Regions from separate parts of the Bacillus capparidis genome, predicted to be linked through region 3. Evidence: riboswitches for the same ligand, from Rfam matches in the RefSeq annotation. Region 3 holds a riboswitch; each other region holds the start of a gene.
What was found. A riboswitch is a leader RNA that binds a small molecule or an ion and turns the genes downstream of it on or off. The one in region 3 is predicted to bind S-adenosylmethionine.
Positions count from the first base shown of each region.

Region 1 (5,196 bases), on a different contig from region 3:
ATTGTTGAGAAAAACAAAGAATTAATGAGCGGAGGCAAGCCAATTCGAATATGGCCTTTTTTTAAATGAGAAATATTTTCCAGCTCTGTCTCCAATTGATGAAAGGCTTTATCAATGATTTTTGCCTGCTCATATAGAACACGTCCGGCATCAGTCAAAGTTAATTTTTTCCGCGAACGATTGAAAAGGACAACTCCGAGCTCTTCCTCTAAATTTTTAATCATTTTGCTAATGGCCGGCTGCGTGACAAACAAATGGTCAGCTGCGCGGGTAAAGCTATTTAAACGGGCAACTTCGATAAAATACTGTAGCTGTTTGATATCCAATACTTTCACCTGCTTGCAAACGGAAATTTATACAATAAAGTACCAATCGTTATTATGAAAAAATAAGACTATTTGTAGTGTAGCATATTATTGCAAATAAAATTTAAAGAATGTTCGCCAGCCCCTATACGAAAACAGGGTCTCATACTTTGAGACCCTGTTTCCTTAAATCGCGATTGATTGAATGATGAAACGGTGCTGTTTTACAAAGTATCCTTCCGTTTGAATCATTTGGATCCTTGTATTTTTCTATCGTAAAATCAGGTATTTGCCATGGGATAGCTTTTAAATAATAGACTATCGCTCCAATATCATAAAATCTTTGAACAGGAAATTCTTCAGCAAAAGACCATCTGTGATACCGCGTTTTCTCCGCTCATCCTCCGGCATGGCGGCATGCGACATCTCAGCCAGATCTGCCCCTTGTGTAATTGGCTGCTGGAAATATGGTGTCAGGAATGTATTGTCGGACAATCAACAATAGCTTGTGTGCTCTCGCCAACTGCGCATACGCTGCAATGTCGATTTCCTGCATCAGCGGGTTTGTCGGTGTCTCCAGGAAGATCGCTTTTGTCCATCCGTTATCATCGCTGCTGTTTCTTCCACAGTCCGAAATAGAGCGTAAATCGGCGTCACTCCGAATGATTCTAAAAAGAAATCGAACAGTCGATAAGTTCCTCCGTATATATCCTCCGGCACAAGCAGTGAGTCGCCAGATCGGAAAAGTGATAATACAAGTTGGATTGCTGCCATGCCCGAGCTGCAGGTAAATGCCTGATCGCCCTTTTCAAGCTTTGCGAACCCATCCTCCAGAACAGATCAAGTCGGGTTCTTCGTCCTGGAATAATCATAACCGGTTATTCCCCTATTCCGCTATGTACATAGGCGGTGGAAAGATAAACCGGCGGATTGACAGCCCCTGTCACTCCATCACTTCGATTACCTATCTGTACAAATGTCGTCTCCAAGCTACTTCCTATATTGTTTCTCACCCTTCTATAAAAAAAGACCCTTCTCCCCAAAAAGGAAGAAGGTTCAGTCATAACCAAATCAGCTTCTTATCTTTAAGGCGGATACCTTTTGGAATTAGCACCGTGTCTTGACAGACTGGTTGCTGAGACATCATAGGGCCAAGTCCCTCCGTCTCTCTTGATAAGAAAATTATTATTTATTTTTTATATTAAAGATATGTTACATACAGGAAAATCCGGTCAAGTCATTTTTTAAAGTTTTCTATCAAGTACAATTATTTCTGTTGAATTTTTTAGCTACAGCAGTTTCTGATGGCACTCTAAGTTAAAAAATAGGATTGACACCCAGAACTTTTCGGTCTATCCTTACAACTAATATTTCTTATCCAGATTGGTAAAGGGAATGGCCCTGCGAAGCCAAAGCAACAGGCTGCAAGCCGCAGTACTGTGCTAATTCCAGGTGTTTGTCACCGAAGATAAGAAGAGCAGAAGCTTAAAAAAGGCCCTCTTCTATTCGGAAGGGGTCTTTTTTAAAGGCAAAATCCGACTAATTCCATAGTAAATATCAAGATTATTACATACAGGAGGCTACATGATGGAGACCATGAAGCAGACACTTGCGGAGGTACATACAGAATTGGAAAATGATTTCGCAGAAGTCGTCAAATGGCGGCGATATCTGCATCAGCATCCTGAATTAAGTTTTCAGGAGACGAAAACCGCCCGTTTCATCGCCGATAAGCTGCGCAGCTTCGGCTACGAAGATATCCAGACAGATATCGGCGGGTATGGCATCGTCGCATCGCTGTCAGGGAAAGAGGCAGGACCTACGATTGCCCTCAGAGCTGATTTCGATGCCCTGCCGATAGTGGATGAGAAAGAAACAGCCTATCGATCCAAAATACCTGGCGTGATGCACGCTTGCGGACATGACGGCCATACTGCTGCTTTGCTGGGGACTGCCAAAGCATTGATCAAGCATAAAGACAGCCTGAAAGGCATAGTTGTCTTCCTGTTCCAGCCTGCTGAGGAAGTACCGCCCGGCGGTGCCAAGGCAATGATTGAAGATGGCGCACTTGACGGTGTCGATTATGTCTATGGCGCTCATCTTAACTCTGCTGCCCCTGTCGGGAAGATCGGTGTCGGTGAAGGATTCAAAATGGCCGCAGTGGATAAATTTGCGATCACCATCCAAGGAAAAGGTGGTCATGGCGCAGCACCACAAGAGGCTGTCGATCCAATCGTCATCGGCAGTGATATCGTAAGTGCTTTGCAGAAGATTGTCAGCCGAAGAGTCAGCCCACTGGAATCTGCGGTGGTGACACTGGGTGTATTCCAGTCCGGTAACGCATTCAATGTCATACCGGATACCGCCAAATTGGAAGGCACAGTGCGGACGTTCAATGCCGACATCCGCAAGCAGGTCAGACAGCAAATAGAAGCCATCGTTTCCGGAATCACGAGCGGTTTCGGTGCGACTTATTCCATCGATTACCTGCACGGCTATCCTGCGCTTTATAACCATCCAGAGGAAACTGCTCTTTTGCAGCAGCTATTCTCTGAACAATTCGGTGAAGAACAGGTAATAGAACTTGAAACTGGGATGGGAGCAGAGGATTTCGCTTATTACTTGCAGGAAAAACCCGGCAGCTTTTTTAAAGTCGGCTCCCGCAATGAGGATACAGCCACACACTATCCGCATCATCATCCGAAATTCGACATCGATGAGCGGGCATTGCTCATCACGGAGAAAGCATTCACGAAAATCGTATTCTCGTTATTGGGAAGCTAAGGAGGAAATGTCTTGAAGAAGAAATTTGCACTCATACTATTCGGCTTAGCGGCCACCATCGCCTTATTCGGCTGCTCCGGCAATTCCAGCAGCAGCTCCGGTACAAGCGGCGGAGAACCTGTTGAAGGCGGCGACTTGAATGTTGCCATGACGGCGGATCCCGACACACTGGATTGGATGTATTCCGGCGAAAGTGTTGCGAGAAAAATCGGCTGGCATATCTATGAAGGTTTGTTCGCCCTGGATAAGGATTACCAGGCTCGTCCTTTACTAGCTGACGACTATACCGTCAGCGATGACAAGAAAACATACACCATCACCCTTCGTGATGGACTGAAATTCCACAACGGCCAGGACGTAACTGCCGAGGATGCCAAAGCATCGATCGAGCGCTGGCTTAAGGTCTCTTCCGTCGGTAAGATCACAGCAACACATGTGAATTCTGTCGAAGCAAAAGATGACTTGACATTGGTCATTACGCTGAAAGACCCATATACCGCTTTGCTAACCGATCTGGCTGCTCCGAAAGCATCTGCTGTCATCATTCCTGCCGATATCGCGGAAGCTGCGGGTGAACAGCCGCTGAAAAATGAACAGCTGATCGGTACAGGTCCATTCAAATTCGATTCCTGGAAGCGCGGCAACGAAATCGTCCTTTCCAGATTCGAAGATTATCAATCTCGCGAAGAGGAAGACTGGGGCGGTCTGACTGGTAAAAAGACAGCTTATCTGGATACGATTCATTTCAAGATCGTGAAAGACCCACAAGTAATGCTCAATGGATTGAAGACAGATCTATATGATTATGTACAGTCCATCCCACTTGATTTGTATGATGTAGTCGATACCACACCTAATGTCGAACCAGCTATCTCAAGCAATGGATATTCCGTCATCACCCCGGATAAATCCGAAGCGCCATTTGACGATATAAAAGTCCGTGAAGCACTTCACGCAGCGCTTGATAAAGAGGCCATCGCCAAGGCTACTTATGGTAATAGTGAATTCTATAATCTGGATGGAGCCCTGTTCACGCCCGATCAAACAGCTCTTTACTTGGATCAAAACATCGATAATTTCGAAGCTTATGATCCAGATGAGGCGAAAAAGCTGCTGGAGGTCAGCTCTTATGATGGGCAGCCGGTGAAAATCATCTTCTCGAATGACCATGCAGAGTATAAGAAAATCGCCGAAATTGCAGAACAGCAGCTGGAAGCAGCAGGCTTCAATGTCGAGCTTGAGTCCTATGAATGGGCAACCTACCTGGAAAAATGGAGCGTTGCTGCTAACTGGGATATGGTCGTAGTTGGCTGGTCTCCGTTCTTCTCGCCAAACCAAGCCGGAATGGTCAGTCAGGATTCCAACAGCAGCGGCTGGTATAACAGCGAACGCCCGGCAGGAGCTTGTCACACAGTGGGGTGAAGCAGAAGATGAAGCTGCCCAAAAAGAAATACTGGCTGAGCTGAATAAGACAATCTACGATGAGCTTCCGTTTGAAAAAGTAAGCAACCTTTCCACTTTGGATGCACGCACTTCCAAGCTGCAGGATTATGAAGATTGGTATGGTCCGCGCTTCTGGAATACATGGAAATCCAAGTAATGCCCCGAGGAAATCGCCTGCGTTACCGCTGGCGGTTTTCTTCCATTTCTAAATAAAGGAGTGATTCTTGTGCTTCACTATACAATCCGCAGGCTCCTGTCTGTCATACCCGTCATGCTCGTGGTCAGTATCATCGTATTCCTGCTCGTTCACCTGACACCTGGCAATCCAGCCTTCATCATCCTTGGTGAAGATGCATCCCCTGAAGCCGTTGCACAGCTGGAAGAACAGCTTGGCCTGAATGAGCCCCTATATATTCAATTTTTCGACTGGCTCAAACAAGTCATCACTGGTGACCTAGGAACAAGTGTCTATTCAGCCCAGCCGGTCACGGAACTGATTTTTGCCAATTTTGGTCCGACTTTCAGTTTGATGATCTTGTCCCTGCTCTTTATTTTGATCATCTCCATTCCGATTGCGATCCTGATTGTTTCTTTACGTAAAACGATTCTGGATCCATTATTCACAAACGCATCCCTGCTCGGTGTGTCGGTACCGGAATTCTGG
Region 1 covers NZ_JAFDST010000002.1:976,444-981,639, reverse strand. Annotated here, with positions in the region: gene cidR (cidABC operon transcriptional activator CidR) at 1-326, opposite strand, end outside; partial or broken gene JOC74_RS12020 (SAM-dependent methyltransferase) at 492-666, opposite strand; partial or broken gene JOC74_RS12015 (PLP-dependent transferase) at 738-1,306, opposite strand; SAM riboswitch class I at 1,382-1,485, opposite strand; SAM riboswitch class I at 1,677-1,780, shown strand; gene JOC74_RS12010 (M20 metallopeptidase family protein) at 1,893-3,089, shown strand; gene JOC74_RS12005 (ABC transporter substrate-binding protein) at 3,102-4,511, shown strand; gene JOC74_RS12000 (hypothetical protein) at 4,396-4,689, shown strand; gene JOC74_RS11995 (ABC transporter permease) at 4,759-5,196, shown strand, end outside.
Region 1: it holds a riboswitch for S-adenosylmethionine, as region 3 does, so the genes downstream of both, JOC74_RS12010 (M20 metallopeptidase family protein) here and metK (methionine adenosyltransferase) in region 3, are expected to answer to the same signal.

Region 2 (5,196 bases), on a different contig from region 3:
TATCTTTCGCTCCTTTTGTCTGCAAAAAGCTTATCGGCTTTTTATGATCGAATCCGATCGCACCGTAAGCAAAATCGTGAACAACACAGATGCTATTATCCTTTGCAGCTTTCACAGTCTCTTCGAAAAACGGTGCAGTTGCCGCTGCTCCGGTCGGATTGTTTGGGTAATTTAAATACATAAGCTTGGCGTCCTTCATTTTTTGTGAAGGAATTCGGCCATAATCAGGCAAAAAATTGTTTTCCGCTGTTAGCGGCATCATTTCCATCTCAGCTTTTGCCAAAGCGACTCCGGACATATAATCAGGGTACCCCGGATCAGGCACTAAAACTGTATCACCTGGATTCAGAAGGCATAAGGGCAATTCAACCAGCCCCCCCTTCCCGCCAAACAGTATAGCAACCTCCGTGTCTGGATCGAGAGTAACACCGTATTCTCTACTATAAAATTCACAAACGGCTTCTTTCAAGGCTTGGCTTCCACGAAATGAAGAGTACTTGTGATGTACAGGCTTCCGAACAGCTTCTTCCATTGCCTCGACAATATGCTGTGGAGTGGGCTGATCGGGATTTCCTTGCCCTAAATTAATGACATCAACACCTTCATTTATTTTTTTAGCCGCTTTCTGTACGAGTGCAGCAAAGAATTGATCAGGAAGCTGCTTTAAAAGGGTGGACTGTTCAAAATTCATTTTTCTGTCACCTACTATAAAAAATTCTTGAAATGATTCTAAGTTATCATTTATTGTATAAACAAAATGTAAAGCAATTTTCGGGAAGGAGCAAGATAAAATTGAAAATCGCATGTCTCCAATTTGATATTTCTTTTGGAAATCCCGCAGAAAATTATCAAAAAGCAGAAAGGTTTATTAAAAAAGCCAGCGATGCAGATGTGGTTATACTGCCTGAACTGTGGACAACGGGCTATGATTTATCAAGGCTTGATGAAATCGGCGATGAAAATGGCAAGTATACTAAACAGTGGCTGTCAGACATTGCCCGCACCTACGAAGTGAATATTGTCGCCGGTTCGGTAGCAGTGAAAAAAAATGACGGTATTTACAATACGATGTACATTGTCGGGAAAAACGGAGATATGTTAAGTGAATATAGCAAAGTCCACTTATTTAAATTAATGGACGAGCATCAATATTTAGCAGCAGGTTCGAAGGAAAACACATTTGCTTTGGAAGGCATTCAAGCTTGCGGAGTCATATGCTATGACATTCGATTTCCTGAATGGATCAGAAAGCACACAGAAAACGGGGCTTCTTTACTATTTGTTTCAGCCGAGTGGCCAGCTCCAAGGCTCGATCATTGGAAAGCCCTTCTAATAGCCAGAGCGATCGAGAACCAGTGTTTTGTCGCTGCATGCAACTGTTCCGGGAGCAACCCTGATAATCAATTTGCTGGCCACAGCATGATTATTGATCCGTGGGGGAAAATTATCGCCGAAGCTTCTGACGGTGAAGAAATCATTTCAGCGGAGCTTGAGCTTGGAATCAGCGAAAAGATTCGGGCGCAAATTCCGATCTTTTCCGACAGAAGAACAGAATTATACTAAGGCTAAAAAACAATTGACAAACATGTTACACCTTGGTACATTCTAAACAGTCGACAAAATAATATATTTCTCTTATCGAGAGTCGGGCGAGGGATTGGCCTTTTGACCCCGACAGCAACCGACCGTAATTCCATTGCGAAATGGGGCGCAGCATGATTCAAGCGCCTATGCAGGGCACGGTGCTAATTCCATCAGACTTATTTCTGAGAGATAAGAGAGGCAAACCTGTTATTTTACTTGCAAAGCCTCTTTCTCAGAATGGGAAAGAGGCTTTTATATGTTTACTGGAGGGAGAAACGTACTATGGCAACTACAAAAACACCTGCGTATGAAACGCTTACTGTGAGTTCCGGCGCAGCACTCGCCGTCAAGCTTGGACTTTTTTCAGGAAAAAGCACAATTACCTGTCAAGAAATCGGAAACAGAAATCGAAACCGGGTTTTTCGAGTGAGAGATCAAGAAAATAATAGAAGCATTATTATTAAACAGGTTGTCCCATTCGGCCAACTTTTCGGCGAAAGCTTGCCGTTACGAGCAAACAGAGCCAGAATCGAAAGCAGTGCATTGATTCGGCAGGCAGAGCATGTCCCGCACCTCGTTCCGAAAATTTATTATTCGGATACCACACTTGCCGTAATCGTGATGGAGGATTTATCCCACTTATCCATATTGCGAAAGGGGCTGATTGAAGGCAAAACCTATCCGCTCTTCTCAGAGCACGTTGGAGAATTTCTTGGGAAGACGCTATTCTACAATTCGGCTTATTTTCTTGATCCGCAAGTCAAAAATGAATTGGAGAAGCAATTTTCGAATCCCGATCTGTGCGCAATTACCGAAAAACTATTGTTTACTGACCCCTTTTTCGCTAGTAATTCGAATGAATTTGAAGAAGAACTGCGAACCATTGTTAAAGGTTTTCGGGATGACTCCTCGCTTCTTGATGAAGCATCTAAACTAAGGAATACATTTACTAGTAAAACAGAATCTCTTATCCATGGAGATCTACATACTGGAAGCATTTTTTCTAATCAACATGTAACGAAAATTATCGATCCTGAATTTGCTTTTTTCGGACCGATCGGTTTTGATATCGGAAAAATTATTGCTGATTTGTTGATCCATACAATGTCTCATGATGATGAGAAAAGCTCACTGTTACATCACATTATTACTGTGTGGACCGTTTTCAGCAATACATTTAAAGAGGCTTTCCGCAAAGACTGCCGCGAGCTGTATAAAACGAAAATCAATATTCAAGATCTGTTATACCAAATTTTTGCAGACGCAGCTGGCTTTGCCGGATGTGAATTAATCCGCTACTCAATTGGAGCCGCTCAAGATTCTGATATAAATCCAGTCCCAATTGTCAATCGAATCGAAAGAAAATCCTTGGCCATTCGTTTTGGACTGCTACTCATTAAAGAACGTGAAAATTTACAAGATGCAGAAGGCATGATAACTTTGCTCACCCAGTTAGAACACGAGTGATGCTTCTTACTCTGCAATAAAGTTCATCTTTAATCAGTGGGATAAGTATTTAGCCTTTACACATGACATCCAACACTGATTGTTAAATGATCTGATCCAAAATTTACTGGCAGATAATCCCCACCTGCTTCAAAAGTTAAGGTGGGAGTCTTCTTGCCCGTTCCTGCAGGATAAAAATAAGGACGTTTCCGAGTCTCACTTGTTTAGGCAGAGCCCATCACATCTAGTATTTTTCAGCCTAGAATTTGATCGTATATCCATTATAGAAAAGCTATGCATCGTATTTTTGCATATGCATTTGGATAATCATATCCTTTTGTTCAATTGTAAGAACGTGTAACTTACTTAATAAGATAGCATAGCCTGCTATTTTGGATGGTCTTCCTGTTTTCATATAGACCCTCCTTTTTCACAAGACCAACTTTTTTGACTTAATTAAATAATATGTCTTGCGTAAAAAAACGGAACATGCCATTTGAATTATTTTTCCTTAAACAAAATGTTTTCATGCTTTAGCAATATCGCTTTTTGATCTGTTTTTTGGCCGGCGTACCCGGTAAGAGACGAATTTTTTCCGATCACCCGGTGGCAAGGAACAAACACAGGTAGCTGATTGCATTTGTTTGCTTGGCCGATTGCTCTCACGGCAGCCGGCTTGCCAATTTGCAGAGCAATATCCGAGTAGCTTCTGGATTCACCGTAAGGGATTAAGCTGAGAGCCTCCCATACGTTTTCTTGAAATGGCGTTCCTTTTTGTTTGATAGGCACTGTAAAATTTGTACGTATCCCATCAAAGTACTCCTGCAACTGGAAAATCGCTTGTTGTAAAAGCTCCGTTTCCTTAAAGCGTATCTCTATACCTTTGTTTAGCAGCTTATCAAGCTGGGCTTGATCCAACAGCAAATGACTGATATACCCGTCAGTTTCAAGGATCGATACTTGTCCAATCGGAAGATCAACTTTCATTCCATAGATCACTTGATACTCTCCTCTTCGACTTTTTGCCTGATCGGCAAGGTTAAATAGAAGCTTGTTCCTTTTCCTTCTTCACTTTCTACTTCTATTTTCCCTTGATGCTCTTTCATAATCTTATAGCTGACCATAAGACCAAGTCCTGTCCCTCTTTCCTTCGTTGTATAAAAGGGTTCTCCCAATCGCTTTAATTTATCTTCACTGATTCCGCTGCCTTCATCCGTCATAGAAATACATATATGATGATCATCAACAGACTTAATCGCCACGTATATATTTCCACCAGAAGGCATGACTTCAATCGCATTTTTTAAAATATTTATAAAGACCTGTTTTAATTGATTTGGTTCGCAGTATATGTCGGCGATCTCTTCATAGACGTCAAGATGGATTTGTACATTGCTCATGTTTGCTTGGGCATGCAGGAGTTCAATTGTATCTCTCATAATTTGCGTTACGTTTCGTTCTTCATACATAATGGCCTGGGGCTTAGCAAGAATTAGGAATTCCGTAATGATAGATTCGATTCGTTTCAGCTCAGAGGTGATGACGTTAAAATATAGTGTATAGTCCCCTTCGATACTGCTTTTCAACAGCTGGATAAATCCTTTTAAAGCAGTCATCGGATTCCTTATTTCATGAGCGATGCCTGCAGCCAGCTCGCCAACAACGTGCAGCGTATCCGACTTCCTCAGCCGCTCCTCAAGCTCTTTTCTTTCAGTAATATCCCTGAATAAGGCAAGATTCATATTATGAATAATGTTTCTCTTATAGGAAAATTCCAATATCTGATCTTCCTCTTGCTTTAAAATGATCGGAAGCTCGTTATTCTTCTCGCTGAGCGATATGACCCGATCTGCCGATGCAGCGTGCTCAACCTCGTATTTTGAGATTAAATCAGTAATTCTGGATTCCTTTATCTTTTGCAGCGGAAGATTTAAAATTTCACCCGCGACAGGATTGGCATCGATAATTTCATTATTATTGTTAAAAAGCAAAAAGCCATCCATTGCACCATTGAACACTTTTCTGAATTTCAGTTCATTTTCTCTTAGTTCCTTTTCCATCCTTTTACGGTCGCTTACATTTCGCAGAACGGTTAAGTGATGATCTTCAAATATTATTTTTTTCGACGTAAATTCGAGTTCTTTGTATTGCCCATTTGGCATATAA
Region 2 covers NZ_JAFDST010000001.1:256,615-261,810, reverse strand. Annotated here, with positions in the region: gene JOC74_RS01320 (pyridoxal phosphate-dependent aminotransferase) at 1-691, opposite strand, end outside; gene JOC74_RS01315 (carbon-nitrogen family hydrolase) at 787-1,563, shown strand; SAM riboswitch class I at 1,633-1,780, shown strand; gene mtnK (S-methyl-5-thioribose kinase) at 1,867-3,051, shown strand; gene JOC74_RS23790 (hypothetical protein) at 3,323-3,445, opposite strand; gene JOC74_RS01305 (methylated-DNA--[protein]-cysteine S-methyltransferase) at 3,532-4,029, opposite strand; gene JOC74_RS01300 (PAS domain-containing sensor histidine kinase) at 4,026-5,196, opposite strand, start outside.
Region 2: it holds a riboswitch for S-adenosylmethionine, as region 3 does, so the genes downstream of both, mtnK (S-methyl-5-thioribose kinase) here and metK (methionine adenosyltransferase) in region 3, are expected to answer to the same signal.

Region 3 (5,196 bases):
GCTGGCTTTTAACGGATCACGGCGACAGAGGGTATGAATTTCCCGGAGGCAAAATTGAGCCGATGGAGAAGGCAGAGCAAGCAGCAGTGCGCGAGGTAAAAGAAGAAACGGGAGCTATTGTGGAAGAGCTGTCTTACATAGGTCAATACAAGGTTTTGGGTAAAGAAAAAATGATTATTAAAAATATATACTTTGCCCGTATCGATAAAATAGAAAAACAATCGACATACTATGAAACAAAAGGACCGGTTTTGCTTAAAGAGCTTCCAGAAAACATTAAAAAAAACCAACGATACAGCTTTGTCATGAAAGACGGTGTTCTTACGCACAGTATGAAACGGCTGGTGCAAAATGGATGGATTACTGAATAGCATTTGACTCGGGACAAACCGGGTTTTTTAATTTTTTAGGAGTGTAGGGTATGTGGATCAACAAAACTAGGTTTCCTTCTTCAAACCAACATGTCCGCTTGTTTGTCGTTACATATTTATCGCAAGGATTAAAGGTGAAGGGATTACTGGCTGAACCTTGCAAAGAAGGAAAGCACGATGGCTTTTTATATCTGCGCGGCGGTATAAAAAGTGTGGGTATGGTTCGTCCCGGTCGAATTATTCAATTTGCTTCACAGGGTTTTGTCGTACTTGCTCCTTTTTACAGAGGGAACCAAGGCGGGGAAGGGAATGAGGATTTTGCCGGAGAGGATCGGGAAGACGCTTTTTCGGCTTTTCGTATGCTTCAGCAGCATCCTAGTGTACATACGGATCGAATACATATTTTTGGCTTCTCGCGGGGCGGTATCATGGGAATATGGACGGCCATCGAAATGAAACACGAGGTTTCTTCCTTTGTTTCTTGGGGAGGAGTAAGTGATATCGCTTGTACCTATAAAGAGCGAAAGGACTTAAGGCGAATGATGAAAAGAGTGATAGGGGGAAATCCAAGCAAAGTGCCGGATGAGTATGATTTTCGCTCCCCTTTTCAAAAGCTTCATCACATGAGAGCTCCTGTATTGCTCATTCACGGTCTTCTCGATAAAAATGTATCGATTGAGCATTCCTATCGTCTTGAACGTGCGCTCGCTGAACATGGAATTCCGGTCACTGCTTGGTACAAGCCTGATTATACACATTATTTTCCCCCGCAAGAAAATCGGAAAATCGTTCGGCAACTCACTGCATGGATGAAAGCTCAGGAAAACGCCGGCGTAATACGTTAATCTAAGTTACAATAGAGGGAAAGAGGAGGAAATGAACATGGGCATGCCGGTTGAGTTGAATACGGTGATTGTAACGAAAGGAAATGAAAAGCGCCTAAATGATGAAAATCTCTTTGTACTTGTGAAAGAAGGCTATCGCCTTTATCCGCTTGACATTCCGTTGGAAGTCAGAAAAACAATTGAAGGCGAAAAAATCGGAACAGCCTATATTGAAAAGCTTGAGCTTGAACAGAAAAAAACACGTTTGACTTATAAATTAGTTTCACTTCATTCAACCAATTAAAGCTGGCGATATGATTCGCCAGCTTTTGTCTTAGTTTGGCCCGCCTTTTTCTTTAATAGCGGAAGGTATATTGGAGAACTTTTTAAAATTCAGCTTAAATTCATTGGCTAAAAATCGGGCTTTTTCCTGATATTCTTCTTGGGAAAACCAGGTTTTTTCCGGAAAGAGCACATCATCGGGAACACCTGGAACATGAATCGGGATATGAAGACCGAATACATCATCTTTAATCATTTCAGTATGATTCAATTCTCCATCAAGAGCTGCCCTCACCATAGTCCTTGTATATTTCAGGCTCATTCTCTTTCCGACTCCGTATCCACCGCCAGTCCACCCAGTGTTAACCAGAAAGACTTTTACGTCATGCTGTTCAATTTTATCGCCCAGCATTTTAGCATAGACATGAGGAGGAAGTGGAAGAAATGGCGAACCGAAGCATGTTGAGAACGTTGTTTCCGGAGATGTAACCCCTCTTTCCGTTCCCGCAAGCTTACTCGTATATCCGCTTAAAAAGTGGTACATTGCCTGTTCCTTTGTTAATTTGCTAATCGGAGGAAGAACGCCGAACGCGTCTGCGGTTAAAAATACAATTGCCTCCGGGTGCCCGGCAATGCTTGGCTTTAAACTATTGTTAATTGCATCGATAGGATAGGCAGCACGAGTGTTTTCTGTGTAAAATGTATCATTGTAGTCCGCGGCATGTGAGATTTCATCGATCATCACATTTTCAAGCACTGAGCCGAAGCGGATGGCATTAAAGATTTGTGGTTCATTCTCTTCGGACAGATTAACACATTTCGCATAGCAGCCGCCTTCAATGTTAAAGACATCTGTATTTGACCATCCGTGCTCGTCATCACCAACCAGCTTTCGGTTTGGATCAGCAGAAAGAGTCGTTTTTCCTGTCCCTGACAGTCCGAAGAAAAGCGCAACATTTCCTTCGGGTCCTACATTTGCCGAACAATGCATCGGTAAAATGCCGCGTTCTGGCAAAAGATAATTCATGACGGAGAAAACGGATTTTTTCATTTCTCCTGCATATTCTGTTCCCCCGATCAAGATGACTCTCCTTTTAAAAGATATGATGATAAACGTCTCTGAATGAGTCCCATCGATTGCCGGATCCGCCTTGAAATTAGGTGCAGAGATAATTGTAAATGAGGTTTCGACGGTCTTGTAGTCAGATGTACCCGGCCGGATAAATAATTGTCTCGCAAATAAATTATGCCACGCTAATTCATTAATAACTGTAATCGGTATGCGATATTTTTCATTAGCTCCTGCAAATCCTTCAAACACAAATAATTCCTCGCGCTGTTTTAAATAATCGGTCACTTTTGTGTAAAGCTTATCAAATGCCGTTTCTGAGAACGGCTGATTTACTGCTCCCCAATCAATGTTTTCCGTTGAGGAAGCTTCTTCAACGATAAATTTGTCTTTAGGCGACCTGCCGGTATATGCGCCAGTCGTCGCTCTAATCGCTCCAGTGGAAGTTAAGATCCCTTCATTTCGAAAAAGAATTTTTTCAACAAGCTTGGGAACGGATAAATTGAATTTCGTGTTTTCGCCGGTTAACAATGATTGCAGCTCACTTTTCATTTCCAATGGAGTCATATTTACCTTCCTTTACACATTATTTTATAGCAAATTTAAAAATAGTATAACACATTAATTTTAATAATCTATACTAATTATGTAGTTCTTTTGAACCTTTTCAACAGAAGAGGTTTGCCATATTGACACAACAAGAAGGATTGCGCTATGATTAGTCATTGAACGGATTCTCTTATCCCGAGCTGGCGGAGGGACAGGCCCAATGAAGCCCAGCAACCGGTTTTCTTATTCAATGAAAACCAAGGTGCTAACCTGTCGCAAGGTTCTATTCATACCTTGATCGATAAGAGTGAAAGGCTTGCAAATGTAGAACCTTTCCTCTAGTAAGGATAAGGTTTTTTGAGCTGTAAAAAACAACTCCAGGTTCATTTGGCAGGCAGAGCTTACCGTAAAATAGACCGAGAGGGAACGAGTTCCGTATCATATAGCAGATTAATACCTTGTATAGGTGTTAATCGTATTTTCAGGAGGAAATTGAATAATGACCAAACAACGTCGTCTTTTCACATCAGAATCGGTTACAGAGGGACATCCGGATAAAATATGTGACCAAATTTCTGATAGTATTTTAGATGAGATTTTGAAAAAGGATCCAAATGCAAGAGTTGCTTGTGAAACTTCTGTCACAACGGGTCTCGTTCTTGTAAGCGGTGAAATCACAACAACAACATACGTAGATATCCCAAAAACGGTCCGTGAAACGATAAAAGAGATTGGCTATACTCGCGCGAAGTATGGCTTCGATGCTGAGACGTGTGCTGTACTTACTTCAATAGATGAGCAGTCTGCCGATATTGCGCAGGGTGTAGACAAAGCATTGGAAGCCCGTGAAGGAACGATGTCAGATGCTGAGATCGAAGCAATCGGAGCAGGAGACCAAGGGCTGATGTTTGGATTTGCCTGCAATGAAACAAAAGAGCTCATGCCTCTGCCGATTTCACTTGCACATAAACTTTCAAGACGTTTAACGGAAGTGAGAAAGGAAGACATCCTTCCGTATCTTCGACCTGATGGAAAAACACAGGTGACAGTTGAATATGATGAAAACGACAAGCCGATCCGGATTGACACCATTGTCATCTCAACTCAGCACCATCCGGAAATATCACTGGAGCAGATCCAGCGCAATATTAAGGAGTACGTGATTACGCCAGTAGTGCCGAAAGAGCTAATTGATGAACAGACAAAATATTTCATTAACCCTACCGGCAGATTTGTGATAGGCGGACCGCAGGGAGATGCGGGTCTTACCGGAAGGAAAATTATCGTTGACACTTATGGCGGCTATGCGCGACACGGCGGTGGAGCGTTTTCCGGTAAAGATGCGACTAAAGTGGATCGTTCTGCAGCTTATGCAGCCCGCTACGTTGCAAAAAATATCGTAGCTGCTGGACTTGCGGAGTCTTGTGAAGTACAGCTTGCATACGCCATTGGTGTTGCCCGTCCGGTATCCATTTCAATCAATACATTCGGAACTGGAAAAGCTTCTGAGGAAAAATTGACAGAGGTCGTTTCAAAGCACTTTGATTTAAGGCCGGCAGGAATCATTAAAATGCTCGACTTGAGACGTCCAATCTATAAACAAACTGCAGCTTACGGACATTTTGGCCGCCATGACCTTGATCTGCCTTGGGAACGAACAGATAAAGCCGAAATTTTGAAGGCTGAAGCACTTTCATAAAGTGAAACTTCAATCAGTGGGGGGCTTTTCTTCCCCCACTGATTGTTAGTTGAACGAACCCTAGTTTTTACGGGCAGTTATCCCTCACCTAGGATTACTCGTTTACATTCAAAACCTTAAGGTGGGGGTCTTACTGCCCGTTAATACGGGATAAATAGTATTAAGAAGAAACGAAAAAAGCCGCTGGTTAGCGGCTTTTCATTTGATTTTGAACGATGAATGTTTTTGACGAATAAATTCTATTCCTGTAAAGTATAAGATATCTGGTTATTAAACTAATAATTAATGGAGGAAAAGCCATGTGTGGGTTTGTAGGAGTTCTAAACCATCGGCCATTATCACAGGTAGATAATCAAAAAGAGATTATTGCCCAAATGAATCGGTCGATTGTTCATCGCGGAC
Region 3 covers NZ_JAFDST010000005.1:287,908-293,103, reverse strand. Annotated here, with positions in the region: gene ytkD (RNA deprotection pyrophosphohydrolase) at 1-371, shown strand, start outside; gene JOC74_RS18995 (alpha/beta hydrolase family protein) at 422-1,216, shown strand; gene JOC74_RS18990 (DUF2584 domain-containing protein) at 1,254-1,499, shown strand; gene pckA (phosphoenolpyruvate carboxykinase (ATP)) at 1,530-3,113, opposite strand; SAM riboswitch class I at 3,283-3,403, shown strand; gene metK (methionine adenosyltransferase) at 3,595-4,794, shown strand; gene asnB (asparagine synthase (glutamine-hydrolyzing)) at 5,094-5,196, shown strand, end outside.